DNA from 2 places in the Microbacterium sp. A94 genome. Region 1 is predicted to be linked to the other one. Evidence: predicted binding sites of a transcription regulator. Region 1 holds the regulator's gene; the other holds the start of a gene.
What was found. The regulator LexA, encoded in region 1, represses DNA repair genes until DNA is damaged. The targets are predictions, from matches to a motif close to TCGAACANNTGTTCGA.
Positions count from the first base shown of each region.

Region 2: a site for LexA is predicted at 10,515-10,530, ahead of ACSU1L_RS09505 (DUF222 domain-containing protein). Genes of this name have one in related genera too.

Region 1 covers NZ_JBPXMU010000004.1:316,060-331,702, reverse strand. Annotated here, with positions in the region: gene pheS (phenylalanine--tRNA ligase subunit alpha) at 1-460, opposite strand, end outside; gene ACSU1L_RS12865 (amino acid ABC transporter permease) at 503-1,429, opposite strand; gene ACSU1L_RS12860 (amino acid ABC transporter permease) at 1,426-2,082, opposite strand; gene ACSU1L_RS12855 (glutamate ABC transporter substrate-binding protein) at 2,147-3,058, opposite strand; gene ACSU1L_RS12850 (amino acid ABC transporter ATP-binding protein) at 3,093-3,842, opposite strand; gene ACSU1L_RS12845 (TrmH family RNA methyltransferase) at 3,945-4,757, opposite strand; gene ACSU1L_RS12840 (DUF2809 domain-containing protein) at 4,852-5,271, shown strand; gene rplT (50S ribosomal protein L20) at 5,351-5,737, opposite strand; gene rpmI (50S ribosomal protein L35) at 5,771-5,968, opposite strand; gene infC (translation initiation factor IF-3) at 6,040-6,675, opposite strand; gene ACSU1L_RS12820 (DUF1844 domain-containing protein) at 6,920-7,306, shown strand; gene ACSU1L_RS12815 (SseB family protein) at 7,400-8,194, opposite strand; gene priA (bifunctional 1-(5-phosphoribosyl)-5-((5-phosphoribosylamino)methylideneamino)imidazole-4-carboxamide isomerase/phosphoribosylanthranilate isomerase PriA) at 8,178-8,924, opposite strand; gene ACSU1L_RS12805 (AAA family ATPase) at 9,081-10,271, shown strand; gene hisH (imidazole glycerol phosphate synthase subunit HisH) at 10,286-10,921, opposite strand; gene hisB (imidazoleglycerol-phosphate dehydratase HisB) at 10,918-11,523, opposite strand; gene ACSU1L_RS12790 (histidinol-phosphate transaminase) at 11,520-12,605, opposite strand; gene ACSU1L_RS12785 (LysM peptidoglycan-binding domain-containing protein) at 12,627-12,989, opposite strand; gene lexA (transcriptional repressor LexA) at 13,254-13,940, shown strand; gene metE (5-methyltetrahydropteroyltriglutamate--homocysteine S-methyltransferase) at 14,049-15,643, opposite strand, start outside.
Region 2 covers NZ_JBPXMU010000002.1:736,864-752,506, forward strand. Annotated here, with positions in the region: gene ACSU1L_RS09450 (aldo/keto reductase) at 1-767, shown strand, start outside; gene ACSU1L_RS09455 (bifunctional 4-hydroxy-2-oxoglutarate aldolase/2-dehydro-3-deoxy-phosphogluconate aldolase) at 767-1,384, shown strand; gene ACSU1L_RS09460 (sugar kinase) at 1,377-2,429, shown strand; gene ACSU1L_RS09465 (hypothetical protein) at 3,376-4,224, opposite strand; gene ACSU1L_RS09470 (PfkB family carbohydrate kinase) at 4,463-5,446, shown strand; gene ACSU1L_RS09475 (TetR/AcrR family transcriptional regulator) at 5,526-6,113, shown strand; gene ACSU1L_RS09480 (hypothetical protein) at 6,216-7,439, opposite strand; gene ACSU1L_RS09485 (MFS transporter) at 7,539-8,789, shown strand; gene ACSU1L_RS09490 (DapH/DapD/GlmU-related protein) at 8,779-9,348, shown strand; gene ACSU1L_RS09495 (hypothetical protein) at 9,421-10,086, opposite strand; gene ACSU1L_RS09500 (DUF503 domain-containing protein) at 10,165-10,461, opposite strand; gene ACSU1L_RS09505 (DUF222 domain-containing protein) at 10,562-11,902, shown strand; gene ACSU1L_RS09510 (PadR family transcriptional regulator) at 12,031-12,603, shown strand; gene ACSU1L_RS09515 (ABC1 kinase family protein) at 12,604-14,283, shown strand; gene ACSU1L_RS09520 (single-stranded DNA-binding protein) at 14,294-14,785, opposite strand; gene ACSU1L_RS09525 (M66 family metalloprotease) at 15,089-15,643, shown strand, end outside.

The DNA.
Region 1 (15,643 bases):
CGAAGTTGAGCGCGTCGAAATTGAACCACTCGTGCTCGAGCTCTGGTCCTTCCGCGACCTCCCAGCCCATGCTGACGAAGATGTCGGAGATGTCATCCTGCAACTGCATGAGCGGATGCCGCGCGCCGACGCGCGTGCGTGACGAAACAGCAGTGATGTCCACGCGCTCTGACTCGAGGCGGGCAGCCGTCTCCAGCTCGGCGAGTTCTGCTTCACGAGCCGCGAGCGCCTTCGTGACCTGACCGCGGCCCTGTCCCACGAGTTTGCCAAAAGCGGCCTTGTGCTCGGGTGCGACCTGACGCATCGAAGCGTTCAAAACCGCCAGCGGCGATCCCTCGGCGACGTGCGCGGAACGAGCTGCTTTCAGCTCTGCGGTACTGGCAGCGGCGCCGATGGCAGCGAGTGCGGCTGCCACGGCGGTTTCCACCGCCTCGGGCGTGATTTCAGGAGCGTCAGACACAAGACATGAGTCTACTGGCGTGCATGGGATCCGATGGCCGAACTAGCGGGTGCCGCCGAGCCCGGATCCACCTTGATCGAAGTCCGTCGCCGGCTTCTGCGCTGCGATGAGCTCGGTATCAGTGCCCTCGTGCATAACCGCTGCGTTGTCGGCCGCGAGCGCCTTGAGCTTCGGCGAGTGGCGCGTTTTGATCTCTGCCCACTTCGCAATGCCCGACAGGATCAGACACATCACGATGTAGATGCCACCGATGACGAGGGCCGCCTGCAGAATGGGACGCCCCGGCTGAGAGCTGAGGAGCTTCGCGTAATACAGCAGTTCTTGGTAGGTGATGATGAACCCCAGGGCGGTGTCCTTCATCGTCACAACCAGCTGCGCCACGATCACGGGCAGCATGGCGCGCACTGCCTGCGGCAGCAGGATCAGCGTCATCACACCGCTCTTGCGCAGTCCGATCGAGAAACCGGCTTCTTTCTGCCCACGGGGCAGAGATTCGATGCCGGCACGCAGTGCCTCGGCGAGCACTGAGCCGTTGTAAACCATGAGCGCGACCACGACCGCCCAGTACGGATCCACCTTCACACCGAGCGTGGGCAGACCGTAGTAAAGAATCATCATCATGACGAGCACGGGCACCGCACGGAATGCTTCCGTGATCACCGTGACCGGCACGCGCACCCAGGAGTGATCGGACATGCGCCCGATCGCCAGCACGAATCCGAGCGCGAGGCTCAACACGGCAGCGAGTGCGAACGCGCGAAGCGTGTTCAGCAGCATCTCGCCGATCGAGACCCACACAGCGGTGTAGGTGAACACGCTCCATTTCGTGGCACTGAACTGATTGGTCAGCGAAAGGCGCCAGATGAGGAACGCGATGACCGCGACGACGAGGCCGACCGTCGCGATCGCGAGGATCATGTTTCGACGACGGGCGCGGGGGCCGGGGACGTCGAAGAGAACGGAAGTCATCGGACGATCCTCCAGCGATTCTCAAGAGTTCGTTGCAACCAGGTCAACAGCATGACCAGAGCGACGAAGATGGCGGCGACCCAGAGCAAAACTTCCATCGGGGTACCCGGACGCGTGTGCGAGTTGGAGATCGTCGCCTGCAGCTGCGGCAGCACTGCGATCGAGAACCCAGCGGCGACGGTGGTGTTCTTCAGCAGAGCGATGAACACGCTCATCATCGGAGGCACGACCGACCGGAAAGCCTGGGGAAGAACAACCTGAGTCATGACCTGACCGAACGGCAACCCGATCGCGCGAGCAGCCTCGGCCTGCCCGACCGGCACAGTGTTGATGCCTGCGCGCAGGGTTTCGGCGACGTAGGTCGCCGTGTACGTGCCGATCGCCAGAATGCCGAGCACGGTATTGGACAGCGTGGGCAGCGCAAGCGCGCTGTAACCGAAAACGAAGAAGAAGAAGACGAGCGTGAGTGGGGTGTTGCGCACTAACGTGACGTACGCCGTCCCGACGGCACGCGCGACCGGCACAGGCGAGACGCGCATCGCGCCGACGATGGTGCCCAGCACCAGCGCGATGATCCCGCCGAAGAAGAACACCAACAGCGTGTTCGCTATACCCTCGCGCCACAAGTCGAGGTTGCCGAAGATGGCGTCCACGCGCCCTCCTTCTTAAATATCAGGTGCGGGGCGGCCTGTGGGACCGCCCCGCATCAGGCGATCGTCAGTCGACGGCCGGCTGCTCGACAGAGATGCCCGACTGACCGAGGGTCGCGTCGAAGATCGCCTGCCAGGTGTCGCCACCGTCGGTGAACAGCGTGTTGATGTGATCCAGCAGAGCGGTGTCGCCCTTCGGGATGCCGACGCCGTAGCGCTCTTCGGTGAACAGGCCATCGAGCACCGTCAGCTCATCGGGGTTCTGCGCCGCGTAGCCGATGAGGATCGCCGCGTCCGTGGTGACCGCGTCGACCTTGCCTGCGAGCAGGTCCTCGACGCACTGGGAGTAGATGTCGTACTCCTGCGTCTTAATCTCGGGGAAGTTCTCCTTGATGTTCGAGATCGGCGTGGACCCCGTCGCCGAACAGACCATCATTCCGTTGAAGTCGGAGACGTCGTTCACCTCGGTCATCTCACTGTCGGCTGAGACCAGGAAACCCTGCCCTGTGATGAAGTAGGGACCGGCGAAGTCGATCTGCTCCTTGCGGGAGTCGGTGATCGAATAGGTGCCGACGTAGTAGTCGATGTCGCCGTTGACGAGCGCCTGCTCGCGGTTGGCAGAGGCGATCGGCTTGTATTCGATGTCGCTCTCTTCGAAACCGAGCGATGCCGCGATCCAGCGAGCGATCTCAATGTCGAAACCGCTGCGCTCGTTGGTGGTGGCGTCGAGGTAACCGAGGTTGGGCTGGTCCTCCTTGACGCCGATCACCGGTCCCCCGTTCTCGACCATCGCGTCGAATGTCGGGCTGCCTTCGAGAGTAACGTCCTGGGCGACCTCGAACAGCGCGTCGCCGCTACCACCGTCGCCACCATCGCCGCCACCGGCGGGTGTGCTCGGGCTTCCGCTGTTGCAGGCGGTCAGGGCGAGCAGCGTGACCGCCGCGATCCCGATTCCTGCCAGTGTCCGTGTACGTCGCATGAGCGTCTCCTTCGTTTGCTGTGTATGAAGTAAGTCAGTGAGTGAGGAGCTTCGAGAGGAAGTCCTTGGCGCGGTCGCTCTTCGGGTTCGTGAAGAACTCCTCCGGAGTGTCTTCTTCGACGATGTGCCCGTCCGCCATGAACACGACACGGTCGGCGGCCTTGCGCGCGAAACCCATCTCGTGGGTGACAACGATCATGGTCATGCCTTCTTTGGCGAGCTGAATCATCACGTCGAGGACCTCGTTGATCATCTCGGGGTCGAGTGCGCTGGTCGGCTCATCGAACAGCATGACCTTCGGATGCATCGCCAAGGCGCGTGCAATCGCAACGCGCTGCTGCTGACCGCCGGAGAGCTGCGCGGGAAGCTTCGAGGCCTGCTGTGCGACACCGACGCGCTCAAGAAGCTGCATCGCTTCTTTGTCAGCATCCGCTTTCTTGAGCCCACGAACCTTGATCGGCCCGAGCGTCACGTTCTCGAGGATCGTGAGGTGCGCGAAAAGATTGAACGATTGGAACACCATGCCGACATCCGCACGAAGGGTAGCCAAAGCCTTGCCCTCAGCAGGAAGCACCTTGCCATCGATTTTGATGGTGCCGCTCGTGATCGTCTCCAGACGATTGATCGTGCGGCACAGCGTCGACTTTCCGGAGCCTGAGGGCCCGATCACCACAACGACTTCGCCCTTGTGGACGGTGAGGTCGATATCGGTCAGCGCCTGGAACTCGCCGTAATGCTTTTGAACGTTCTCCACCACGACAAGGGGTGCACCAGTCTCGGTCATGACCCCACACTAGGAGTACACGGACCCCGGAGCCAGCACTAAGCTCGTCGGGTTATCGAGTTGTAACCGACCAGAAACATGCGGCGGCAGCGGCTCGAGCGCTCAAACCCCGTCAGCCGCCCGCTGCGTGAACGCGCTTTCGTACAGGCAGACGCTCGCTGCCGTTGCGAGGTTGAGCGATTCAGCCCGTCCGAAGATCGGCAGTTTGAGCACGTGATCGGCAAGCTCGAGAGCATCCTCATCCAGCCCGCGCGCCTCATTGCCGAACAGCCACGCCGTCGGCTGGGCAAGCACACCCTCAGCGCGCGCCTGCAACAGATCGTCGCCCTTTACGTCCGCGGCCAGCACGGAGAGTCCGGCCGCGCGTGCCCGCGTGATCGCGTCTTCGAGTTCGCCCCCGACCGAAATTGGCAGATGGAACAGCGAGCCCGTCGTCGAACGGACGACCTTGGGGTTGTACAGATCGACCGTACGTCCGGTGAGCACCACGGCATCCGCGCCCGAGGCATCCGCCGCCCGGATAATGGTGCCGAGGTTGCCCGGATCCCGAATCTCGTGACAGATCGCGATCAGGCGCGGAGATCCTTCGAAGATGTCTCGCACCGACGCTGGCGTCTGCCGAGCGACGGCGACCACGCCCTGCGGGGTGACTGTGTCGGCAATCGCATTGAGAACTTCTTCGGCGACGTATTGAACCTGAACGCTATTCTCGGCCGACGCTGCACGCAGATCCGGATGTCTCTCCCACCCGGACGGTGTGGCGAAGAGTTCGACGATCGCCTCAGGATGGTAAGCCAGTGCCTCGCGAACCGCTTGCGGCCCCTCGAGGAGGAACAGACCCGTCTCCGTACGCGCGCTGCGCTTGGTCAGCTTCGCTACGGCTCGGACACGGGGGGACCGGGGATTCTCGAGCACGCTCCCAGTCTAGGGACATCGACCTCGCTCGCGCGCATCTGTGCCCCCGTCGCCATCCCGGCGATCACGCAGTTTGCCGGATTAGAGTTCCCGCGTGCCTGCGCCCGATCCTCGTTCCTCGACTCCCCGTCGCCTCATCGTGGGCACCGTCGCCGTGCTGACCGTCGCGGTCGGGCTCATCGTGCACGAGCTCGGCAGTGGCATCCCCGGTGACATCGCCGGAGACGCGCTGTACGGCGTTCTGATCTACCTGCTGTTCGTCTTCCTCATCCCGCGCAGTGCCCGCTCTCTTCCTGCGGCGCTGGCGATCATCTTCTGCACCGGGATCGAGTTCCTGCAGCTCACCGATATCCCCGCGCGGGCCGCGGCCGCGTTTCCCCCGGCTGTTCTCGTCCTGGGTGCCGGTTTCGATCAGCGCGACCTTCTCGTCTACGCGTTCGCCATCATCAGCGCCATGATCGTGGATGTTGCGATCTCGAGGGCGATGCGGCGCCGGAGTGCCGATCGCAGCTGACGACCGTCCCGGCGAATGTCCCCCAGAACACAGAAACGGGCGCCTCCCCGAGGGGAAGCGCCCGTTATCCGAAAGATGCTTACGCAGCCGACTTCGGAGCGTTGACGTCCGAAGGCAGAGCCTTCTTAGCCGTCTCGACGAGCGAAGCGAAAGTCGCCGGCTCGTTGACCGCGAGCTCAGCGAGCATACGACGGTCAACCTGGACTCCGGCGATGCCGAGGCCCTGGATGAAACGGTTGTACGTCATGCCGTTCTGGCGTGCAGCAGCGTTGATGCGCTGGATCCACAAGCGACGGAAATCACCCTTGCGCTTGCGACGGTCACGGTACGAGTAGACGAGCGAGTGGATGACCTGCTCTTTGGCCTTGCGGTAGAGGCGCGAACGCTGACCGCGGTAACCCTTGGCGCGCTCGAGGATGACCCGACGCTTCTTGTGGGCGTTTACCGCCCGCTTGACTCTTGCCATTTTCCTGTGTTCCTATTCGTGCTTGCGTCGCGCTTAGCCGCGACCGAGAAGCTTGTTCGCGACCTTGGTGTCAGCCTTCGACAGCACCTGGTCCTGGTTGAGGCGGCGGGTGCGGCGGCTCGACTTGTGCTCGAGGTTGTGACGCATGCCGGCCTGCTGCTTCTTCAGCTTGCCGCTTCCGGTGATCTTGAAGCGCTTCTTAGCACCCGAGTGGGTCTTCTGCTTCGGCATCTTCTCTTCCTTCGTGTGGCGCCTTTTCAGGCGACGGTTTCAACCCGCGGTGCGGGAGTGCGTGGGCGGAATTATTCCGCGGGCTTCTCAGCCGGGGCATCCGCTTCGTGTGAACTGCGCGCGGCCTGCTTGGTCGCAACGCGGACAGCGTTCTGCTCGGCCTTCGCATCAGACTTGTTCTTCAGCGGGGCGACGACCATGACCATGTTGCGTCCGTCGATCGTCGGGTTCGACTCGACAATGCCGAGTTCGGCGACGTCCTCAGCGAACTTGCGCAGCAGACGAACGCCCTGCTCGGGGCGAGACTGCTCGCGTCCGCGGAACAGGATCATGGCCTTGACCTTGTCGCCAGCCTTCAAGAAGCCCTCAGCGCGCTTGAGCTTCGTCGTGTAGTCGTGTGCTTCGATCTTCAACCGGAAGCGGACTTCCTTGAGGATCGTGTTCGCCTGGTTACGGCGAGCTTCCTTCGCCTTCTGGGCAGCCTCGTACTTGAATTTGCCGTAGTCCATGATCTTGACCACAGGCGGCTTCGAGTTGGGTGCGACCTCGACGAGGTCAAGATCGGCTTCCTGCGCAAGGCGCAACGCTGCCTCGATGCGGACGACGCCGATCTGCTCACCCGCGGGACCGACGAGGCGGACCTCGGGGACGCGGATGCGCTCATTGGTACGGGGATCGCTGATGCGGAACTCCTTAAACGATGGGATCTGGCCACCATGACGCTGACTGCATCACGGGCGAAATCGGAATCGTTCCCCACCCACCGGTATTCAGACACCGGCTTCGCACCCTGAACTCCGGACAGTGTCCGGTCTACCGACGTGAGCCGGTGGAGTGCAAGACCCGGTAGCCTGGAACGGCAAGCGCGGGTGGGAAGTGAATCCTCTTTCGTTTCAGAGCGTACTGCTCTGAAGCCCGACAAAGTCTAACAGAAGGCAAGGCAAAGTGACGATTCCGGTTCAGGGCGACGGCCACGATGAGCGCCACGAGCGCTGGCAGCAACAAGAAGAGGCTGCTGCATCAGCTACGCGAGACATTGCGGATGTCCCCGCGGTCGAGGTGATCACCACCGCGGCCGTACATCTCATGAGCGCAGCGGCTGTGAAGGTGGGCCTCGCCGACGACCCGGGCACCGAGATGGATCTCGATGAGGCGCGAAAGCTGATCAATGCCCTAGCCGGCCTGATCACCGCTGGAGCTCCCGAGATCAGCGACATGCACGCGCGCTCCCTGCGCGATGGACTGCGTTCGCTGCAGCTCGCGTTCCGCGAAGCATCCGTCATCCCCGACCCGATCGGCAAGGGTCCCGGCGAAAAGTACACCGGCCCGGTCAACTGAGCCGCGAGCTAACCGACGTCGAGAAATACTTTCCCGCATGAGAAAGGTGCTCCTACGCCCTGTTTCATGCGGGAAAGCATTTCTCGCGGCGCGCTACGCGCTGCGTGTGAGCTTCACAGACAGCGAGTCCGCGAGCACCGCGATGCGGTCATCGCCGGCCCAGCGCTGAGCCAACCGCGCCAGCACGGCGTCGAGAGTGTCGCGCTCCAGGCCGTCCATGAGTTCGAGAATGACCACCAGTTCGGGGCCCTCTAGGCGCGCGTCCGGATCACCGGATGCCACCGACACGTCGATCACAGCAAGCTCATGCGCGACGCTCTCCTGAAGTGCAGCGAAGACCTCGGGCGAATGGAAGCTCGGCTCCCACGCCAGCCCCTGCGCAATCGCCCAAACCGCCGGGCGACGGAGGATGAACTCGGTTTCGGAAGTCGGGTCCACAACGATGAGATCGGTATCCTCCGAGGATGCCGCCAGCGCTGCGCGCACAGCCTCAACGGGGATCGGCCGGGCCGAGGTATCCCATTTCTGCATCGCAGTGACCGAGGAGAACACCGGCTGCACCGTGCGCCCGTCGGGCGCGGCAACCGTGACGATCGAGAGCTCCTGCGTCTTGTCGACGGCGAGCCCGTGCGGCCCAACGCCCTCCTCGCCCTTCTCAGCGATGAGCGGGATCAGCACCCGCGCCGAGCGAAAGGCGTCGACCACCTCGACCTGACTGCCCTCCCCTGCACGGAAACGCAGCAGCGCCGCGAGCAGCGCAGGGTCGGCAGAACCGTCATCGCCGGCGTGCGGGTTGGACTCGAAGCTGCGCCCCTCCCAGGGAACACCCGCCGAATCACCCGGCGTCTCGGCACCGTGGCCGCAGGCGTCGTCAGTCTCCTGCGACATCCAGAGCCTCAGCCAGTGTGAACGCACCGGCGTAGAGCGCCTTGCCGACGATCGCACCTTCAACACCGAGGTGCACAAGTTCGCGCAGCGCCGCGATGTCATCGAGGTTGGCAACGCCACCGGATGCGATGACCGGCTTCGGCGTACGCGAAGTCACCTCACGCAGCAATTCGAGGTTCGGGCCGCGCAAAGTACCGTCCTTGGTGACATCGGTGACGACGTAACGGCTGCAGCCGGCGTCCTCGAGGCGCTCGAGCACCTCCCAGAGGTCACCACCCTCCTTCGTCCAGCCGCGCGCCGCCAGCGTCGTGCCGCGCACATCCAGCCCGACGGCGACGGCCTCGCCGTAACGAGCGATGACGTCAGCGGACCACTCCGGATTCTCCAGTGCCGCGGTGCCGAGGTTGATGCGACTGGCTCCGCTTTCCAGGGCTGCCTCGATGCTCGCATCATCACGGATGCCGCCGGAAAGTTCGATGTTCACGCCGCGGAACTGCTTGATGACCCGGCGGAGGATCGCGGTGTTGTTGCCACGGCCGAATGCGGCGTCCAGATCGACCAGGTGGATCCACTCAGCACCCTGATCGACCCATTCGCCGGCCGCATCGAGCGGATCGCCGTAGCTGGTCTCGGTGCCGGCCTCGCCCTGTGTCAGACGGACCGCCTTGCCGTCGGCGACATCGACCGCCGGAAGAAGGGTGAGTTTAGGTGTGGACGCGAAGTCGTTCATGTCATCCTCGGGTGGGGTGAAGAGCGCCGTAGACGGGCACGAGAACTGAGGCTACCCCGCGCCCGAGCACGCTTCAAATGCGAGACGCTCGGTGACGCGCAGATGACGTGGATTTATGCAGGCGTAGTGCAGGCCGGAGCGGTAGGCTCTCAGGCGATGTCTGGTGATACTGAAGCAGCAAAGCCTGCCGGCGAACTTCCGATTCGAGTGGGCGGCGACGATTATGCCGTCATCAGCTCCGTCCCGCTTGCGGAGTCGCCCCTCCCTCCCGCTCCGACGCAGCCACGGGGCGAGGCATCCAGCATCCCGCAGTACCGCAGGAGCAGCTCGTTGCCCGAGCCAGCCGACGCGGAGACCCTCGGAGCCGGTCCGGCCGATTCTTCGGTTTCGGATGCCATGCCACCGTCACGGCGCGAACGACGCGAAGCCCGCGAGCGGCAGTCCTTCCTGCAGACCGACCGACCAGAAGAGCCGGCGCGCCACGGTGCACGCGGAGCACTGAACAAGCTGGGGTTCAAGGTCTCCCCCAACGCCACCGAGCAATCCGAGCGCGATGATGAGACGGCCGTCAGCCGCCACTGGCCAGGCCCCCGCACGATCGCCGTTGTCAACGGCAAGGGCGGCGCAGGAAAAACCCCGACGACGATTCTGCTGTCCGCGGTCTTCGCTCGCTACGGCGGTGCGGGCGTTCTCGCCTGGGACAACAACCAGACGCGAGGCACGCTGGGCTGGCGCACCGAGGCAGGCGCCCACGACCGCACCCTGCTGGAGATGCTGCCGGAGACCGAGCGTCTGCTCGGCACTGGAGCACAGTCGGCAGACTTGGCGCATTTCGTTCACCATCAGCCGCGTGAGAAGTACGATGTGCTTCGGTCGAAGCCGATCCGGCTCGCGCATGAGAACCGTCTGCATCCGCAGGACGTCGACGCCATTCACGCGGTTGCCGCGAAGTTCTACCGACTGATCATCATCGATTCCGGTAACGACGAATCCGACCCGATGTGGCTGCGCATGATCGACCAGGCCGATCAGATCGTCGTGGCGACCACGACGCGCGATGACCACGCCGAAGCCGGCGCGCTGCTCCTGGAAGCCCTCGAAGATCGCGACGAGCGTTCCGCACGCCTCGCCGAGCAGTCGATCGTCGTCGTGTCGCAGGCAGACCCGAAGGCGACGGCCGCGGACGTCGATCACATCGTCAATGGCTACCAGGAACTCGCCCGCGAAGTCGTCAGCATCCCCTTCGATCACGAGATGGTCGACGGGCACCTGCACTACGGTTCCCTGGCCAAGCGCACTCAGCGCGCCTGGCTGTCAGCTGCAGCAGCAGTTGCGCGCGGGCTCTGACGCCAGCGCCCTGATCAGAGGTTGTTGACCCAGTTCGTCAGCAGACGGATGCCGGCATCGCCGGACTTCTCCGGATGGAACTGTGTCGCAGAAAGCGGCCCGTTCTCCACGGCTGCCAAAAACGGCTTGCCGTATGTGGTCCAGGTCAGCTTCGGCCCGGGAAACGGCGGGATGACGTCGAGTTCCCACTGCTGCGCAGCATACGAGTGAACGAAATAGAACCGTTCGTCGGCAATGCCGTCGAAGAGCACGCTGCCGGCGTCGGGTGTCACCGTGTTCCAGCCCATGTGCGGCAGCACCGGCGCCTCAAGCTCAGTCACCGTTCCCGGCCATTCGCCGAGACCGTCGACGTACTGGCCCCGCTCGACACCGTGCGAGAACATCACCTGCATGCCCACGCACACACCGAGCACGGGACGCCCGCCGGCGAGGCGGCGGTCAATGATCTCGTCTCCGCCCTGGGCAACGAGAGCCTCACGCACCGCTGCGAACGCGCCCACCCCGGGCACGAACAGACCATCCGCCGCGAGGGCTTCGGTGCGATCACCTGTGAGAGTCGCATCGGCTCCAGCCGCGATCAACGCTTTGACCGCGGAGTGGACGTTTCCTGACTCGTAGTCGTAGACCGCAACAGTGGGTCTGCGCGTCACAGTGCGCCCTTTGTCGACGGAATACCCGACACCAGCGGATCATGCGCCTTCGCCTGACGGAACGCGCGAGCGAATGCCTTGAACTCCGCTTCAGCGATGTGGTGCGGGTCGCGGCCGCCCAGCACACGAACGTGCACGGTGAGTGCCGCGTTGTAGGTGATCGCTTCGAAGACGTGTCTGACGAGTGACCCCGTGAAGTGACCGCCGATCAAGTGGTGCTCGAAACCGACTGGCTCTCCGGAGTGCACCAGGTACGGACGGCCGCTGATGTCGACGACGGCCTGGACGAGCGCCTCGTCCAGGGGAACGAGCGCATCGCCATAGCGGGAGATGCCCGCTTTGTCGCCCAGAGCCTCGCGAATCGCCTGGCCGAGGACGATCGAGATGTCCTCCACCGTGTGGTGTGCATCGATGTTCGTGTCACCGGTCGCGCGCACCGTCAGATCAGTCAGCGAGTGCTTCGCGAATGCGGTGAGCATGTGATCGAAGAATGGCACAGAGGTGTCGATCTGGCTCTGGCCCGACCCGTCGAGGTTCAGTTCAATCTCGACGGTCGATTCGGAAGTGCTGCGGCCACGGCTCGCGATACGGGAAGCGGTCATAACGCTGATTCTATCGAGGCCAGAGCGTCGAGGAACGCCGTGGTCTCGGTCTCGGTGCCGGCGGTGACGCGCAAGTGGTTCGGGATGCCGACATCACGCACGAGGATGCCCCGTTCATACAGCGCCTGGAACGTCGCCTGCGGGTCGGCCACTCCCCCAAACAAGACGAAGTTCGACCACGATTCATGCGGTGTGTAACCGAGAGCTTCTAGAGTCGCTGTGATGCGGTCACGCTGTTCAACGATCTCGTCGACCATGCCCAGCATGGTAGACGCGTTGCGCAACGCTGCCACGGCAGCCGCCTGTGTCAGAGCACTGAGGTGATAGGGCAGGCGTACCAACCGCAGTGCATCGATAAAGGCAGGGTCCGCTGCCAGGTAGCCCACCCGAGCCCCGGCGAATGCGAACGCTTTGCTCATCGTGCGCGATACCGCCAAGCGGGGACGCCCAGGCAAAAGAGTGAGGGCAGACTGCGCTTCGCGAGGCGCGAACTCCCAGTAGGCCTCATCGACGATGACCACGCCACGGGCAGACTCGTAGACCGCTTCGATCACGTCAAGACCGAGAGGAGTTCCCGTCGGGTTGTTGGGGCGGCACAGCAGCACGACGTCGGCGTCTGCCTCGCGGACCTGCGCTGCGGCATCTTCTGCCGTCAACGTGTAGTCGGGTTCGCGGGTGCCCGTGACCCAGCGTGCCCCGGTGCCCTGCGCGAGCAGCGGATACATCGAGTACGTCGGTGCGAACCCGAACACGGTGCGTCCAGGACCTGCGAAGGCCTGCATGATGTGCTGCAGCACCTCATTGGAGCCGTTACCAGCCCAGATCTGCGTGGCGTCGAGTCCGTGACCGAGATACTCGGCGAAACCCTCACGCAGCGTCGTGAACTCGCGATCGGGGTACCGGTTCACGTCGCGCAATGCGACAGCGATGTCATCGAGGATGTCGCTGGCCACCTCGTCGGGAACGGGATGAGTATTCTCATTGACGTTCAACGCAACCGGAAGCGGAGCCTGAGGTGCGCCGTAGGGTGTCAGCCCGCGAAGATCGTCACGAAGAGGTAAGTCGTCAAGAGAAGCAGTCACCCTCCCATGCTAATGCTGGGTTCAGTTGGTGTACTGCGCGGGGATGGCCAGGCTCTGACCCGACTGCAGCGATCCGCCGCCCAGCAGGTTCAGCTGCTGGATGTCATCGATCACCGTACGCGGATCGGCACCCGGTGCGATTGACTCCGCGATCGACCAGAGAGTGTCACCGGGCAGCACTGTCACACTCTCGAACTGCACGGGCTCGGCGGCTTCTCCGGATGCGAGCGCTGATCCTCCGCTGAGCGCGGCGAATCCGATCCCGGCGGCCAGCGGCAGGGCAGCAAGAGCAAGCAGCACGCGGCGCCCGCGCGTCGTCAGCCGCAGGCGCGTCGTGGCGCGGACGGGGCGGACTGCGGGGGCGGTAATGCTGATGGTGCTCATGAGTTTCTCCTCTGCCTCTTTGGCGTAGCGTTCGCATTCACCACTCGGCCGGGAGCGGCGAATGCGAAGCTACGTACCGAATGTATCTTCGAATTCGAACATCTGTCAAGACTTATTCGAAACCTCACCGTGAATTTCACCGACACGCTCGAACGGATCTTCCGAATGTGACCGTTTCTCGGATACGGTTTCGATAGAGACACACCATCACGGACCTCAGACATTCGAAGACGAGCACCGACAGCGCGCACAAAGGAGCCACTCATGAGCGATAACTCAGCCCCTGACCCGGGGGCACCGCGCACACGTCGGCGCAAGAATCTCAGCCCGAAGCAGCTGGCGATCCTCGAGGTCATTCAGACCTCGATCGCAAAGCACGGCTACCCGCCGAGCATGCGAGAGATCGGCGATGCCGTGAACCTCAAGTCACTCTCGAGCGTCACGCATCAGCTGGGCCAGCTCGAGCTCAGCGGCTACCTACGCCGCGACCCCGGTAAGACGCGCGCGATGGAGGTGCTGATCGATCTGCCGGGTACCAGCAGCGAGAGCCCCGCAGATACGAGCACGCCCGTCGGTGATGCCGCGATGGTTCCTCTGGTCGGCCAGATCGCCGCCGGCGTGCCGATCACCGCCGACCAGCAGGTGGAGGAGATCTTCCCGCTCCCCCGTCAGCTCGTAGGCAAGGGCGACCTGTTCATGCTCAAAGTTTCCGGCGAGTCGATGATCGACGCCGCCATCTGCGACGGCGACTGGGTTGTCATCCGCACGCAGAACACCGCGGAGAACGGTGAGATCGTGGCCGCAATGCTCGACGGCGAAGCGACCGTCAAGACGTTCCGCCAGCGCGATGGCCACACCTGGCTGCTCCCTCGTAACTCCTCCTTCGAGCCCATCCTCGGCGACGACGCCGTCGTGCTCGGCAAGGTCGTGGCGGTGCTGCGCGCGGTCTGAGCCGCTCATCTGATCCACAACGCAGAGACCGCCCTTCCCCGGCCTGGGGAAGGGCGGTCTCTGCGTTCTCGGTGCAGCAAGACTCCAGAGAGCGCGGACTATCCGGCGTCAGGCGGTCACCGCTACCTCGGCGCGCACGCGGCGCGTCGCCTCGACGATGTTTTGCAGCGACTGGGTCGTCTCCTCGTAGCCACGAGTCTTCAATCCACAGTCGGGGTTGACCCACAGTTGACGCGTCGGGATCTCATCGACGGCCCGACGCAGCAACGATTCAATCTCGTCGGTGGTGGGAACACGGGGTGAGTGGATGTCGTACACACCCGGCCCGATGCCGTGGGTGAATCCCACCTCGGCGATGTCTGTCACCACATCCATCCGGCTGCGGGCCGCCTCGATCGAGGTGACATCAGCATCCAGTGCACGAATCGCATCGATCACCACGCCGAACTCCGAGTAACACAGGTGCGTGTGCACCTGTGTCGCTGGCGCCGCCCCACCGGTCGCCAAACGGAACGATGCCACCGACCATTCCAGGTACGCCGCCTGGTCATGCTTCTTCAGCGGCAGCAGTTCCCGCAGCGCGGGCTCATCGACCTGGATGATCCGGATTCCGGCGTGTTCCAGGTCGCTGATCTCATCACGGAGAGCCAATGCGACCTGGTTGGCGGTCGCCTGCAGCGGCTGGTCGTCGCGAACAAACGACCACGCGAGAATCGTCACCGGGCCGGTGAGCATCCCCTTGAGGTGCTTCGCCGTCTTCGACTGCGCGTAGCTTGACCATCCCACGGTGATCGGGGCAGGACGCGACACATCGCCCCAGAGGATCGATGGCCGGGTGGCGCGCGAGCCATACGACTGGACCCAGCCGTGCTCGGTCACTGCGAAGCCGTCGAGGTTCTCCGCGAAATACTGCACCATGTCGTTGCGTTCTGGTTCTCCATGCACCAGCACATCCAACCCCAGGTTCTCCTGCAGCTCGATGACCGTGTCAACCTCGCGGCGTAGGAACTCTTCGTACTCATCATGCGAAAGCTCGCCGCGAATGTACTGCGCACGGGCACGTCGGATGTCACCGGTCTGCGGGAAGGAGCCGATCGTCGTCAGCGGCAGTGCCGGCAGGCCGAGTGCTTCGTCCTGCGCGCTCTCACGCTGTTCGTACGGCACCCGTGAGAAGTCGCCTTCGGCGAGTTCACGTGAGCGCACCACACCGTCTCGTACCCCCGGAGCATCTCCACGGTCGGCAAGGGCTGCGGATGCAGCATCCAACGCGTCCTGGATCGCGGCGCGCCCCTCGGAGAGTCCGCGAGCCAGCGTCACCACCTGCTCGACCTTCTGGTCGGCGAATGCGAGCCAGCTCACCAGACGGTCATCGAGCTTCGATTCGTCGGCGATATCGTGCGGAACGTGCAGCAGCGACGTCGACGTGGATGCGATGACCTGCCCAGCACCGAGCGCCCCCAGAGCCTCGAGCTTGTCGAAAGCGGCGGAGAGGTCACCGCGCCAGATGTTATGGCCGTCGATGACGCCGCCGACGAGCGCCTTGCCGGAGAGACCATCGACAGCTGCGGGTATATCCCCGCGCACCAGGTCGATTCCGATCGCTTCGATCGGTGCAGCGGCCAATACGGCGAAATTCGCGTCGAGCGCGGCGTAGGGAGCCGCAACGAGGATCGACGGGCGATCAGCTGCGGCGCCGATGACCG
Region 2 (15,643 bases), on a different contig from region 1:
TGTTTCAGATTGCCGCAGAGGACTGCGAGCGCGCCGTGCTCGAGGCCATCGAGATCGGGTACCGTCACTTCGACACCGCGCAGATTTACCACAATGAAGCAGAAGTGGGCCGAGCACTGGCAACCTCCGGTCTGCCGCGTGAAGACTTCTTCGTCACCACCAAACTATGGAACCCGTGGCAGGGGCGCGACACCACGGAGCTTTCCTTCCACGAGAGCCTCAGTTTGTTGGGCCTGGACTACGTGGATCTGTTCCTGATCCACTGGCCGATGCCGAAGAATGACAAGTACCTCGAAACATGGGAGGTCATGCAGGCATTCGCCGAGCAGGGCACCTCGCGCTCGATCGGGGTATCGAACTTCCTCGAGCCGCACCTCACCCGTTTGCTCCAGAACAGTACGTATGTGCCATCGGTGAACCAAATCGAACTGCACCCCGCATACCAGCGTCAGGATCTGGTCGCCCTGTGCGCCCAGAACGGCATTGCGGTTGAGGCGTACGCGCCGCTTGGTCAGGGCGCGTACCCGCTGCTGACTGACCCGACGATCACCGACATTGCGGCGGGCGTCGAGCGCACCTCGGCGCAGGTGGTGCTGCGCTGGCACCTGCAGCACGGCAACATCATTTTCCCGAAGTCGTCCACTCCTGCCCGCATCCGCGAGAATTTCTCTTTGTTCGACTTCTCGCTGAGCGACGAGCAGATGCAACGCATCGACAACATGGAACGCAACGGCCGCGTGAGCCACGACCCGAATGAGATCGACTAATGACTACCCTCGCACCCACCGGACTCGTTCTTGTTACACGGGTTCCCACAGAGCGTGAAGCTCTCCGTGCGTCGCGCGCCGCAATTGCGGCAGGCTTCGACGCTGTCGAGATCACGTTCTCTGTTCCGAACGCCCAGAACTTGATGGCCGAGCTGGTACGTGAGTTCCCCGGCTTCCCCGTGGGTGCAGGCACCGTGCTCGAGCCCGAGCAGGTGACCCTGGCGGCGGATGCAGGGGCCACCTTCATCGTCGCGCCCGACACCTATCTGCCCGTCGCCGAGATGTCGGCGGCGCGCGGTCTCGCCTACATTCCGGGCGTGTTCACGCCCACCGAAATCCAAACCGCCCACCGACTGGGCGCCGCCGCCGTGAAGGTGTTCCCGGTGCGTGCGGGGGGCCCCGGCTACCTCAAGGAACTACGTGGTCCGCTGCCGCACATCACCTACGTGGTGTCGGGTGGGCTGGGGGCTGCCGACAGCCGTGAACTGCTGGAGTTCGGGGCTTCTGCCGCGTGTGTGGGGGTGAGCTTCTTCGGTGCAGGTCAGCTGGCTGAGGCCTCCGACGAGATCCTGGAGCGCATCGCCGCGGAGTTCGTGGCAGAGGTGCGCGGTGTCTGACCTCGTTGTTCACGCGCGCGTCGTCACCGTAGGCGAGGCGATCGCCTGGGTCACTCCGACCGCCGCAGAACCGCTCAGCGTGGGTGCCACGATGAGGTTCGGGGTGGGCGGCGCAGAAGCGAATGTTGCCATGGCACTAGCCCAGCTCGGCATCGACACCGCGTGGATCAGCGCCGTCGGAGACGATGAGCTGGGTCGGCTTGCGCTGGCGGAGCTCGGTGGGGCCGGGGTCAACGTGTCAGGCGTCTCCGTGGATGAGGTGCATACGACAGGAGCATACTTCAAGCTCTTCGACGCGGCGGGGTCGTCCACCCCGGTGTACTTCCGCAAGGGATCAGCCGCTTCTCACCTGACCGCGGAGGCCGCAACCCGCATCTGCGGTGCAGCCCTCACCCACACGTCGGGCATCACCCTCGCACTCAGTGACACTACCGCCGAACTCGTAGGGACGTTGCTCGATGGGCACCCGGAAGCGGGATCGGTCAGCTTCGACGTGAACTATCGCCGCGCGCTGTGGGCAGACCGGGACGATGCCGCGTCGGTCATGAGCGAGGCGGCCCAGCGCGCCGATGTCGTGTTTGTCGGGCGCGATGAGGCCGAGATGCTGTGGGGCACGCGAACCGCACAGGACGTGCGCTCCCTCCTCCCGGAGGTGGCCGTGCTGGTCGTGAAGGATGCCGGCATCGGGGCAACCTCGTTCACGAAGGCGGGCGAGATTTTCGTGCCGTCACCGATAGTTGACGTCGTCGACCCGGTCGGTGCGGGGGATGCGTTCGCGGCAGGCTGGTTGAGTGGTTGGCTACGCCGCGACGACCCGGAAATGTGCTTGGCACGCGGGCATGTTTTGTCGCGCAGCGTGCTCACCCAGCGCGGAGACGTGGCAACCCTCACCGAAGATCAGGTGCAGGCGCAGGCGCGCGAGCACCTGATCCGTGTCAGACTGACAACGGGTCGAACACGACACGCGCGTCACCACCAGACGCGCCCGGAACGAGCGGACACCGCAGCCGACGGGAACGGCATCCGCTCACCCCTGCGTCCTTGACAAACTCATTCCCATATCAGGGAGTGTCTGACAATTGCCGGGTCCAAGTGATAACGGCATTGAGGATGGCGGCCGATTGCGCAGTTCGGCGCGGCCCGCCGGAGCCGGGTCGTTGAACATACTCCCGTCTGCAACTGCAGGGGCGCCGTCAGCGGTGTAGCTGCGCGACAGATTCTTGGATCGAGATAGGTGCTCGGCGACCCAACGATTTACGCGGATCCATGGCACCGGTTCTGATGCGCCTCAGCGCGTCCAAACGATCGCGTCGATCAATGCTCGAGTAGGAGCGAACGCTACCCAGCGCTCGCTGACCAGAACCTCACCTCCGGGCGGTCCGGAAGGGTCACGGAGCCACACGCCGTCGTTGCCAGGCTCTTCGAGGTACCCATTACTCCTCGTGCTTTCGTGGTAAGCATGATGTTCGGCGGGTGTGAGGGCTGCCCACGCGAAGTAGACACTTGAATGCATATCGCCTTCAAATCCCCATGGGCACTCGAGCGCTGCTCCGGAAAGTGGCACGTTGAACTGGGCGAACTCTTTTGGAGCTGCGGTCAAGCTGAGGGATGTGAGCGTCTCGACTATGAGCGGATCAAGCATCCCTTCGCAAGTGATGCTGTCGATTGTGGGGTAGTCATCGCCATCACGAACCTCCTGCGCCGGTGACGGCATCGGCGTAGTGGTGGTTGGCGGGCTCTCTGACGGACTGGCTGATTCAGGAGCACCGATGCTCGGGTTTGTGGACGTCGGCGCACACCCAGTCACTACGAACAGAATTCCAACAGCGGCTACTGCGAAGGTTGGGAGGGATCGCAGATTCATACGCTCAAAGTATCGCGACTATCGCTGCCGCCGCATCGCTAATGCGCAATGCGCGCCTCACGACCCCGTATGCGAAAAAGCAGCAGAGGCCCGCATCCCCATTTGGGCCCCTGCTGCGGCTCATTACTTACGGCTGAACGAACACCTCGTCAGCCAGCATCCCGGGGCTGACCCGGATCAGCACCGTCTCGCCGTCCGGCACCAGGAAGGCCTGAGAGCCGGTGGCAGATGCGCCGTTGTAGAGCTCGTCCATCCCGATGCCGTCCGTGAGAACAACCATCGAGTCGTAGCTGTTGACGACGTTGCCGGCGCTGGTGACGAAGGCGATGCCGACCTCGGCCGCGAGACCGGACTCATCACCGGTGTATGTGACCGTGTAGTTCACGATCTCGTAATGCGACCCCGCAGGTGCCGGGTCGTTGAACATGCCGTCGGCAACTGCCGCCGCCCCGTCAGCGGTGTAGCTGTTCACGACGACGGTCCAGTCATCGGTGCTGATCTGCGAGGCAAGCGGGTACGGGTTCTCGCGAGTGCCCTGCTCGGCAGCATCCGCCGGCTCTTCCTCATCTACCGCGACGACCTCTTCATCTGCAGGCTGTGTGACGGTGGTTTCGGTGTCGCCGAAGGCCTCGTCGAACGCTTCATCGGCCGCGCTCGCGATAACGCCCAAGAAGACGACCACCCCGACGATCGTGCCAACAACGGACAGGATGAGGCCGACGACGCCCATCCACTTGCGCCCGCCCTTGAGGAACAGCGACACGAGGCTGAGCACGAACGCGATCGGCAGCAGGATCCAGCCGACGATCAGAGCGCCAGGAATGCACGCGAAGATGAAGCCGACGGCTGCCACGATGAGCGCGACCAGCGCGAGGACGTTCGTCTTCTTCGGCGCGGATGCCGTCGCCTCAGCGGGCGGCATCGGAGGAGGCATCTGCTGCGGAGCGGGAGTCGCAGGAGGGTTGGGAATGGACATGTGATTCTCCTTCAGGAGTGTGCGTGGAGCACCGGCCTGCCCCACGACGGATGCCGTAGGGCGATGGTTCGCACGCACGCCGAATATCGCCCTAAGGGCAGGGCGCGAATCGGGGAACTCGAGTCGGGTTCCAGGGCCCGTGCGGACCTATCGAGGTTGAGTGTATTCGGGGGCATGGACATTGGCCCCGATGCCTTGCAGCGACTGGGATGTCCGGCGACCGCGGTAGCATCCGACCATGGCATCGCAATTTCTGGAGACAAGCCGTGCGCACCGCCCCCGCGTGATCCACACCGGCCAAGCCTTGGTCGACCTGGTCATCGAAGTGCCCGACATCCCAGCGCGCGGACAGAACGTGATGGCCGGCTCCGACGCTCAATACGCCGGCGGCGCCGTCACCGTGCTGCTCGCAGCAGCCCGCCTGGGTGCGCAGTGCGTGCACGCGGGTGCGCTCGGCACCGGCCCGCACGGCGATCTCATCCGTGAGGCACTGGATGCTGATGGCATCACAGCATCCGCCCCGCCGATCACCACACGCGACACCGGCGTATGCATCGTGCTGGTCGAACCGACCGCCGAGCGCACCTTCATCACGACGCTGGGCGCCGAGCGCGACATCACAGTCAATTCGCTTGCAACCGCCGACGTCCAGCCCGGCGACCTCGTCTGCGTCACGGGATACTCCCTCGCCGTCGCACAGACCCGAGACCCGCTGCTGACCTGGTTGGCAACCCTCCCCGAGGACGCCGTCGTCGTCCTCGACCCCGGGGCCGCGTTCGCCGCGCTGCCTGCCGACGTGCGCGACGTGATGCTCGCCCGCACTGACGTGTGGACCGGCAACGCAGAGGAAGCGACCGACCTGCTGGCGGTGCGGGCTGTTCCGGTCGAAGCATCCGAACGCGAGATCGTCGCGCAATCCGGCGCGCTGGCGCCGCTGATGCGGGCCGGTGCGATCACCATCGTCCGCGACGGAGCCGAAGGCTGCGCGGTGCAGGCGCGCGGCGAAAGCACCTACGTGGCGGGCTTTCCGCAGACCCCCGTCGACACCAACGGGGCCGGTGATACCCACACGGGTGCGCTGCTGGCCGGTATCGCGGTCGGATCGAGTTGGGTGGACGCTTGTCGACGCGCCAACGCGGCGGCCGCGATCAAAGTCACCCGTCGAGGGCCGACGACCGCGCCGACCGCAGTTGAGGTCGAGGAGTTCCTGCGCGGCCGGTGAGTCCCTGAAACCATCTTCGGTGCGAAATTTTGTCACGGAGCGCTCAGTATGTGCTATTTTGCTCGGCTACGATCAGGGAATGGCCCGTCCAAGAAGCGAAAAGGCACGCCAGGCTGTCCTGGCTGCGATGCGGAATGCACTGGCCACCGGGGGATATGAAACTGCGACGATCGAGGGCTTGGCTGCCGAAGCCGAGGTATCGAAGCAGACGATTTACCGTTGGTGGCCGTCGAAATCAGCGATCCTGGGGGAAGCGTTGCTCGAAGGGGAGCTACCGGGGAACGCCCCGCCGGTCCCAATGACAACGGATCTCGGCACCGACCTGCGCGAGTGGGTGTCGACGATGATGGCGCGGATCGGCACCACCGAGAACACTGCGCTCGCGCGGGCGCTGATCGCCGTCAACGTGGCAGATCCAGAACTGGGTGCACAACTCAATCAACGGTTCACCGAGCCGATCATCGGGTGGATCACCGAGCGCATCGAGCGTGGCAAGCAGGCCGGTGAAGTGCGTGTCGAGATCGATGCGGCAGCCGTCGCGAACCAATTCGCCGCGGCCGCCTCATATGCGGCTCTGCTCGGACGCAAGATCGACGACGCTCAGGCGGATGCTCTCGGCGAGGTGCTCATGCGCGGCATCGCCGTTCCCGAGGCATCCGCGTCCTAACAACGCCGGCACTTCGACAGGCTCAGTGACCAGTAACGCCGGGCGGCGGATCTCGCTCCCTGAGCTTGTCGAGGGGGCGGAATCCGCTGTCCGTGGCATCCGCTATCCAGCCGGAAGGTAGACGACCGAGCCGCTGTCGCGCGTGGAAGTGAGATACCCACCGATGGTTCGGATCCCGTCGCCGCTGGGCAGCTCTGCGATCGTGTTGGCATCGAGGTCGAGGATGAGCGCCGGCGCGCCGAAGGGTGCCGTGACGATGGTCTGTCCGTCGGCTGAGACGGCGTCGAGCTCGATGTCGGGGAAGTTCTTGCCGGTCGCTACCGAGTCGAGCCCGTTGTCCAGGCCGCCGGGGAGCTTCAAGACGGGGGTTCCCGCACTGTCGACGGCGGCGATAGTCCAGTAGTTGAAGTCGTCCAATTCGTAGAACACGCCATCCAGGGCAGAGGGCATACCGGGGCCACGGGCGCTGTCGAGCTCGCCGATCTCATTGCCGTCGAAGTCGTAGCCGGTGTAGGTGGCTTCGGTGAAGGAAACGCGGTCGGTGGTCAGCGCGAATCCGTCAGCGGCGAAGTTCACGAGGTCGTTCGGATCGCTGGGACTGCTTCCGGAGGCGGTGATCTCGCCAGTGGCGGCGTCGAGGATGGTGTACTCGGTGGTCATCATGTCGACGCAGGCGATGTGTCCGGACAGCAGGTGGCATTCGGCGACGGCGCTCATCGGGGCCTGCCAGGCGATCTGCCCGGCACCATCGAAGGCGAGCAGCACCTCGCCGGCGTCGGCGGCGGCAAGGGCGTAGGCCGTCTCACCCTCATGGGCGAACGCGGTCAATATCGAGATGTTGATGGGTGCTTCGTAGATGTTGGTGCGCTCGCCGGTGGCCAGGTCGACTCGCACGACAATGGAACGGTAGTCGCCGTTCGCATTCATCTCGCTTTCGGAGGTGTACAGGCGGTCATCCAGAACGGGCGCGCAGTTCACGCCGCCCGGCGTTTCGGTCTCGAGCCGCCACAGGTCGCTGCCTGTTGCGAGGTCGGTGGCGATGAGCGTGACCGCCCTGTCTGTCAGATCGCGGTGGATCGCGATGCCATCTCGGATGCCGCAGAGCATGTCATCGGAGACCCATTCGCCGGACGTGCCGGCGGAGTACCCGTTGAGCATCCACGCCCCCTCGTCGCCGGATGGATGCAGCACCAGATCAGCGGGAACGTCAGGGCCACCGGAGTTGCCGCCGGAGATCAGGCCGCATCCGGACAGCATTGCTGTCAGTGCCAGAGCGGCGGATGCTGCGGCGAAAGCGGCCGCGCGGCGCGTGCGTCTCGTGGTCATTGTGGATCCCCCCGTGGCGACTAAGACGCGACCAGCATAGCGAGGGCGGCCGCGCGGACCGCGGCGCCCGCCCCGCTGCCCCGGCCTACGCTGGTAGATATGCCCAGCACGACCACCGTCGCTCCTCTTCTCCGCCGCGCGCGCGTCGGCGTCGCACTGCTGTTCCTCACCAACGGTGCCCTGTTCGCGAACATCCTGCCGCGCTATCCGGAGATCAAGCGGACGCTCGGATTGGATGCTGCAGCCTACGGCCTCGCGATCGCCGCCTTCCCCGCCGGTGCGATCGTTGCCGGGCTTGCTGCGGCCGTGCTCATCCGTCGCTTCGGCTCGGCGAAGGTCGCCGTCATCGGCACCATCATCACCAGCCTCGGCCTGCTTGCTGCGGGAATCGCGCCGTCGGCACTGTTCTTCGCGCTGGGCCTGTTCCTCGGCGGCGCCTCCGACGCGATCACCGACGTCGGCCAGAACGCGCATAGTCTGCGCGTGCAGCGCGGCTACGGCCGCTCGATCATCAACTCCTTCCATGCGATCTGGTCGATCGGCGCGGTTCTCGGCGGATCGATGGCAGCTGTGGCGATCGCGATCGCGCTGCCCCTCGGCATCCATCTCGCCATCTCTGCCGTCGTGTTCTGCATCGTCGCGCTCATCGCACTTCGTCTGTGTCTGCCGGGCCGCGACGACGTCACCGAAGAGGATGCCGTCGCCGACGGCCCCGAGATCCGCGATGCCGTGCGGCGGGGAATCTCGGGACGGACAGTCTTCGTGATGGTCGCGCTCGTGCTCATTTCTATCGCTGGCGCCGTCGTCGAGGATGCCGGGATGTCGTGGGCGACCCTCTACCTCTCCGCCTCGCTGGACGCGCCCGCGGTCCTCGCCGCGACCGGATACATCGCCCTCGTCGGCGCACAGTTCATCGGACGCCTCGCCGGCGACCGCTTCGTCGACCGGTTCGGACAGCGTGCCGTCGCCCGCGCCGGAGGGCTGCTCATCTTCGTCGGGATGGGGCTGGCGCTGATGTTTCCGACCGTGCCCGGCACGATCCTCGGCTTCGCCGCGGCAGGTTTCGGGTCGGCGACGCTCATTCCCGCCGCGATGCAAGCAGCCGACGCGCTTCCGGGCCTGCGCCACGGCGCCGGCCTCACGATCGTGTCGTGGCTGCTGCGGTTGGGCTTCCTGCTCTCGCCACCGTTCGTCGGCTTCATCGCGGACAACGCCGGGCTCCGGTGGGGGTTGCTCGTCGTGCCCGTTGCGGGACTCGTCGCGATGGCGTTCGCCGGCGTGCTGGACAGGCGGCGGGCCCCTGGACTGATCACCACGGCTGCAGAGAAGGAGAAGCACCATGGATCTTGACGATCTTCTGAACGAACTGAATTCTGGTCGCACCATTAAGGGGGACTCGCCACTGCACGAGGTCATGCATCGGACGAGTCAGGAGGCGATGCGCATCACCGGCGAGCTCAACGGCGGCTACCACGAGCCGGCCGAAGTGCGCGCGCTGCTGTCGCGTCTGATCGGGAAGCCGGTGGATGAGACGGTGACGATGTTCCCGCCGTTCTCCTCAGACTTCGGGCGGAACATCACGCTCGGCAAGCGCATCTTCATCAATGCCGGATGCAAGTTCCAAGACCAGGGCGGCATCACCATCGGCGACGACTGCCTCATCGGACACAACGTGGTCATCGCGACCCTCAACCACGACCTGGCGCCGAGCCATCGTGCGGACATGCACCCGGCTCCTGTCATGATCGGCCGTAACGTCTGGATCGGCGCCAACGCCACCATCCTGGCCGGGGTCACGATCGGCGATGACGCCGTTGTGGCGGCGGCATCCGTAGTCACCAAGGATGTGCCGGCGGGGTCGATCGTCGTGGGCTCACCCGCGCGTGTGGTGCGCTCCGTTCCTGAGTGAGCGGGGGCGGGTGGAGGTAGGCGCGCTGCGAGCGCGTCCCGGGGTGTGCCGTGCACGTCGACCCGCCCGGAGTCACCCGGCCTTGGCGCGCCGATCTTGGAACGCGATCGTCGCAAGGACGCCGACCAGCAGCACCAGCTCGAACGCATTCGTGACCGCTCCGCTGGGAAAATCGAACGGGATGGCGCTTCCGATCACCATGAGGATGGTGACGATGCACAACCACGGCCACCCCTGGCGCTTCCACGCGTAGATGCCGGCGACAAGCAGCGCGGCAGCCACGAACAGCACCATGAGCGGCGGGCCACCCGGGGCATTCTCATTCGAATAGCTCAGCGTTCCGTACTCGTGCTGCGCGACCAGCTGCGCCGGAGCCGCGCCCACGATCACCTCGTAGGTGACGAGCGCGGCCGTGATCACGATGGCTCCCAGCGTCGCCCACGAAGTCTTGGCCCAGCGCACACCAGCGCGAACGAGCACGTTCCACGCGACGAGCACCAGCATCGGCGTCACCAGCGCGTGCAACCAATAGCGCACGGCGTTGAGCGCCTCGAGGCCCGCGCTCTCGCCGATGAATGAACCGAGACCGATCACGGCGTTGTCATAGACGAGGGCTGCGAATACGAGTAGTGCGAGGTCGGAGACGATCAGTCGCCCGCGTCGAACTGTTAGCGCGATCCCCCAGATCAGCAGGACGAGGTACGCGATCGCGAAACCCAAGAAGAGAATGGTGTCCATCATCACCTCCGGTCGTGTCGGGCAAGAATGTCACACGACGGCGATCGGGGCTAGGGGTGGTCCGGTCATTGGCCGCGATCAGTCGTCGCTGGAGTGCAATCCGCGGCGGGTCGACAACAGCGTGATCTCGGGATGCTCCTCCGCCAGCATCCGCTCCGCGCGATCGAGGATGTCTCGAACATGGGCGGCTTCTGCCGCGATCACGGACACTCCGATCTCTGATCGCCGGTGCAGATCATGGGCGCCGACCTCGGCGGCGGCGGATTCGGTGCGACGGGCCAGGTCGGAGATCAATGGACGAATCACGCTGCGCTTCTCCTTCAGGGAGCGCACATCGCCGAGTAAAACATCGCACCAGAGCCAGCCGATCCACATGCGGCAAGTGTGGCACGTGAGCCACCCTGCTATCTGCCGAAAGTTCGATTTTCTCGAAATAATGTTCGACAAAGTCGAACTCGGTTGCTAAGCTGGAGTCATGTCACAGTTGACCGCAATCCACGAGGCCCTGAATGGGCTGGACGCTGTGTGGGCGGATGCCGGTGACTCGAATACTTTTACGAGAGAACAGCTCATCGCAGCGGAAACGGCTGTCGGTCTCCTGCAACGGAGATTGGATGCCCTGCATGTCGATGTCGCCGCCGGGATCGCTCACGAGTCGCGAACGGAACTCGGTCCAGACAGTTTGGCGAAGCAGCAGGGGTTCCGCACGGCCGCCAAGCTGATTGCTGCGACGACGGGGGTGTCGTCGGGTGACGCATTCCGGCTGATCAAAGTGGGTGAGGGGACCGCGCCGCGGTCAGATCTGCTGGGCAACCCTCTGCCGGCGAAGTATCAACTGGTGCGTGAGGCTCTAGCTTCTGGAGAGCTGAGCGCGCAGGCGGCGGCGATGATCATCACGCTGCTCGATCGCTGTCGGGTGGCCGCGGGCGCCGAGCGCATCGCCGAGGGGGAGAGAGTCCTCACCGAGAACGCCGTCGGGCTCAGCCTCGACGAGTTGCGCAAGCTCATTGTGCGCGCCGAGGCATGGCTCGACCCCGACGGCGTCGAGCCGCGAGAAGAGGAGCGTCGCAGTAAGCGCTTCTTCAACATGTTCGAGCGCGATGGAGAGCTACATTTCAGCGGCAAGACCGATATCGAAAGCGGTGCCCCGATCCTTGCCGCGTTCCGCGGCTTCGTGTCTGCCGCGTTCGTTGCGCGTAAGGATTCAGTTGACCCCAATGCTCCGGATGCTGACCGCCGCAGCGTAGCGATGATTCAAGCGGACGCATTCGCGGCGTTCTGCTCCCACGTGCTCGGATGCGACTCGAAGCTACCGCTCGCCGGTGCCACGGTCATCGTCCGCATCAGCCTGCAAGATCTGATCTCCGGTACCGGATGGGCAACGATCGACGGCGCAGATCAGCCAGTCAGCGTCAGCGCAGCCCGGCGAATGGCCGCGGGTGACGGCATCATCCCCTGTGTCCTCGGCGGTGATAGCGAGATTCTCGATTGGGGCCGGAAGAAGCGGCTGTTTACTCGAGCTCAACGGTTGGCGCTCGTCGAACGGGACGGCGGCTGCGCAATGTGCGCTCTTCCACCCGAAATGACCAAAGCTCATCACATCCGGTGGTGGCAACGACATCACGGTCGAACTGACCTGATGAACGGGGTGCTGCTCTGCGAGACGTGCCACCATCGCATCCATGACAACGGGTGGGAAGTCAACGTTGACGGCGTCGGCGCTGGGGCGCGGGTCTGGTTTATTCCCCCGAACTATGTCGATCCAGCACGCGAGCCCCGGCTCGGCGGGCGCGCACGATTCGATATCGCGGCATGAGGTATTGCGGCATGGGGCACTGTGGCATGAGCGGGTCTCTTCGCGCCGCACCCTTCCCTAGCGATACTGAACGATATATCGTTAACTCCCCAGAGCCATTCGGCGTCACCCACTATCGGGAGGTCCTCATGAGCACGTCATTCCCTTCGGGCCCGTTCGGCGACGGAGCAATGTTCGGCGGTGCCGGCGGTCCGGCATCCGCGATCTTCGATGCGATGGATCAGCTCAGGAAATCCTTCGAGCAGCGCACCGGGCCCTCGCGGATGGCGCGCGGAGATGTACGGTCGGCCGTCATCACGCTCCTCGCCGAAGAGCCGATGCACGGGTACCAGATCATCCATGAGATCGAAGAGCGTTCCGGGGGCGCGTGGAAACCCAGCGCCGGATCGGTCTATCCCACGCTGCAGCTCCTGGCTGACGAAGGGCTCCTCACCGCAGAAGAGCAGAACGGCCGCAAAACCTACTCGCTCACCGGTGCTGGGCGTGAAGAAGCCGAGATCGCAGCAGAAAAGCCAGCACCATGGGCCGCGTTTTCTTCCCGCGACGGATCAACGCACACTGCGCTGCCGAAAGCGGGAATCGATCTCGCCGGCGCGGCCGCGCAGGTCGCTCGCACCGGCTCTCCCGCACAGGTGCAGGAAGCGGTGGCCGTACTCGAAGACGCACGGCGCCGGTTGTACGCGATCCTCGCCGAGAAGTGAATTGGGGCAGTGAGTCCCCACCGCGCACGCTACCGCCGCATCATCGCGTTCGCCGCCAGGCAACTGGTGCAGCTGTGGTGGTTCGAGCTGTTCCTGCCACGCGTCGGCCTTTCGCGCGTCACGGAGCGCAGTCGTGTCGGACGGATGCAGCGACTGGCCCAACGGTTCCACGTGCTCGCAATCGAGCTCGGTGGACTCATGATCAAGGTGGGGCAGTTCCTCTCCTCTCGTCTTGATGTGCTCCCGCCCGAGATCACCGATGAGCTCGCCGGGCTGCAAGACGAAGTCCCCGCTGTCTCCTTCGCAGACATCAAAGCACTGGCCGAAGCTGAACTCGGCGTACCCCTCGAACGCGCATTCGCCTGGGTCGATGAGCAACCGCTTGCGGCCGCATCGCTCGGCCAAGTCCACCGCGCCCGGCTCTCCGCACTCGACGCCGCCGATACCGGACTCGGAAACGTCGTCGTGAAGGTGCAGCGTCCCGGCATCGACGAGATCGTCGCCACCGACCTCGCCGCGCTTCGCCGCGTCGCTGGCTGGCTGCGCCGAATCCGCCTCGTCTCCAGCCGTGTCGATGCGCCAGCCCTCGTCGAGGAGTTCGCCCAGACCAGCCTGGAGGAAATTGACTACCTGCACGAAGCCGCGAACGCCGAACGTTTCGCGGACAACTTCGCCGACGACCCTCGCGTCAACACCCCGCAGATCGTCTGGGAACGCGTCACCCGTCGCGTGCTGACGTTGTCGGACGTTACCGCGATCAAGATCAATGACGGTACGGCCCTGCGCGCGGCGGGGATCGACCCGACTGAGGTCGCGAAGGTCTTCGCCGAGGTCATGTTCGACCAGGTGTTCAGCCACAGCTTCGTACACGCCGACCCGCATCCGGGCAACATCTTCGTCACGCCCGCATCGGGGGAGGGAACAGCGGCGGGGACCGGCTGGCGACTCACCTTTGTCGACTTCGGCATGATGGCCGAGGTGCCAGACGGGTTGCGTGACGGGCTGCGAACGCTGCTGATCGCCGTCGCCGGGCGCGACAGCAAAGGCCTGGTGGATTCCGCGCAGGAGATCGGGATGCTGCTCCCCACCGCCGACACCCTCGAACTCGAACGTGCCCTGACCGCCCTGTTCGCACGCTTCGGCGGGATGGGCGTCGCCGAACTGAGCAAGGTCGACCCGAAGGAATTTAGCGCCTTCGCCGCCGAATTCGGCGATGTCGTGCGGTCGCTTCCGCTGCAGCTGCCTGAAGATATGCTGCTGCTCATCCGTGCGGTCTCGCTCACCTCAGGTATGTGCAGCGGGCTTGACCCCGCCTTCAACGTCTGGGATGCGGCCGAGCCCTATGCCGCGCGCCTGATCCGCGATGAGAGCGGCAACGTCGTGCAGGAATTGGCTCGTCGAGCACTCCGCACCGCAGACGTCACCTGGCGGCTGCCGCAGCGCATCGACAACGTCATCACCAGTATTGACAACGGCACGGTGACGTTCGACACATCCCGCCTCGAACGGCGGCTCGACATCGTGATGAGCATCGGCCGTCGCGCGGTTGCCGCAGTCCTGTTCGCCGGCATGCTCGTCGGGGGTGCACTGCTGCTCACGCCGCTGCCCGCACTGGGGGCGGTGCTCATGATCGTTTCGGCGGCGCCGCTGCTCTATGCGCTCTTCGGTGGCCGGCACTGAAGCCCCGACATCAGAACGGTGTCTCGTCGACCGCCGCCCACCCAGCATCCGACGCGGGCGCCGCTGCGTCCGCCGCAACTGGCGCGCCCGCTCGCGCCACTACGGGCACCGTCGCTGACACAGCTGCTACCGGCGCCGACCGATCCCCGCGCGTCACCTGCGCTGTCGCGTACCGGAGCGAGGGCCCGATCTCATCGATCTGCAACTCGATGCTGACCCGCGAATTGCCCTCGCGATCCTGGTAGCTGCGCTGCTGCAGACGCCCGGAGGCGATCACCCGGCTGCCTTTCGATACCGATGAGGCGATGTTCGTCGCGAGGTCGCGCCAGGCAGAGCAGCGCATGAACAGCGCCTCGCCGTCCTTCCACTCGTTCGCCTGGCGATCGAATGAGCGCGGCGTGCTGGCGATGGTGAAGCTCGCCACCGCCGCACCCGACTGCGTGTAGCGCAGTTCTGGGTCGGCCGTCAGGTTCCCCACGATGGTGAGAGTCGTCTCGTTCATGTTCTTCACTCCGGTTCCGTATGTCTGTATCTCGTATCGAGACTGTCTCATCGGTGAGACGTGCTCACTGTAGATCGGGCATCCGACATTCTCGGCGTGTGAACGCACCCGAGCCCCTAATCGCGGCGAATCGCCCTGCTACTGAGTTAATGACCGCAGCGTGCAGTATCCTGGATAAGAATTTGGTAAGGGTCTGCGCAAAATGCTCGCCAGTCGAGCAGTCGCCGCTGATCGACTGCCTACACGGTCGTGTCCACCTGGCGCGGCCTGACTCGTTCCCCCCAATCGAGGAAATCCCCCACTATGCCCCCCAGCAAATTCACGCTGTCAACCGCTCGGCGGATGAGAACAGGGTTCGTCGCTTCGCTCTGCGTCGCCGCCCTCGCCGTGCCGATGGTTGCCTCCCAGGAGACAGCCGCCGCTGCAGCGACTGCTCTCCCTGTTACGGACAGCTACCGCGCATCCGCCGACATCGGCTTCCACGACTACACACGCGACGGCTCTGAGCGTGAGATCCGCAACGACCTCACCGGCGATCTCGGCGCGATGGTCGAGTTCGCGCAGATGACCACCGTCGACCCCACCGACAACGCAGCGCACGAAGGACCGACGCTGGTCGCCGATCGTATTGCGCTGCTCATGGTCACACCGACCACGGTTGTCGATTCCCTGAAGGTCGAGGTGAAGGTCAAGGGCGAGGTCAAGGGCACCGTCGACCTCGCACACCCGAATCTGCTCCCGGATGCTGATCAGAGCTTCGACTCGCGCGGAACTGTGGCATATTCGCTGCGCGCGTGGTCGGTCGAACTCCCGTACGAGTGGGTGCAGCCGGGCATCACGCTTACGGTGATCGACGGC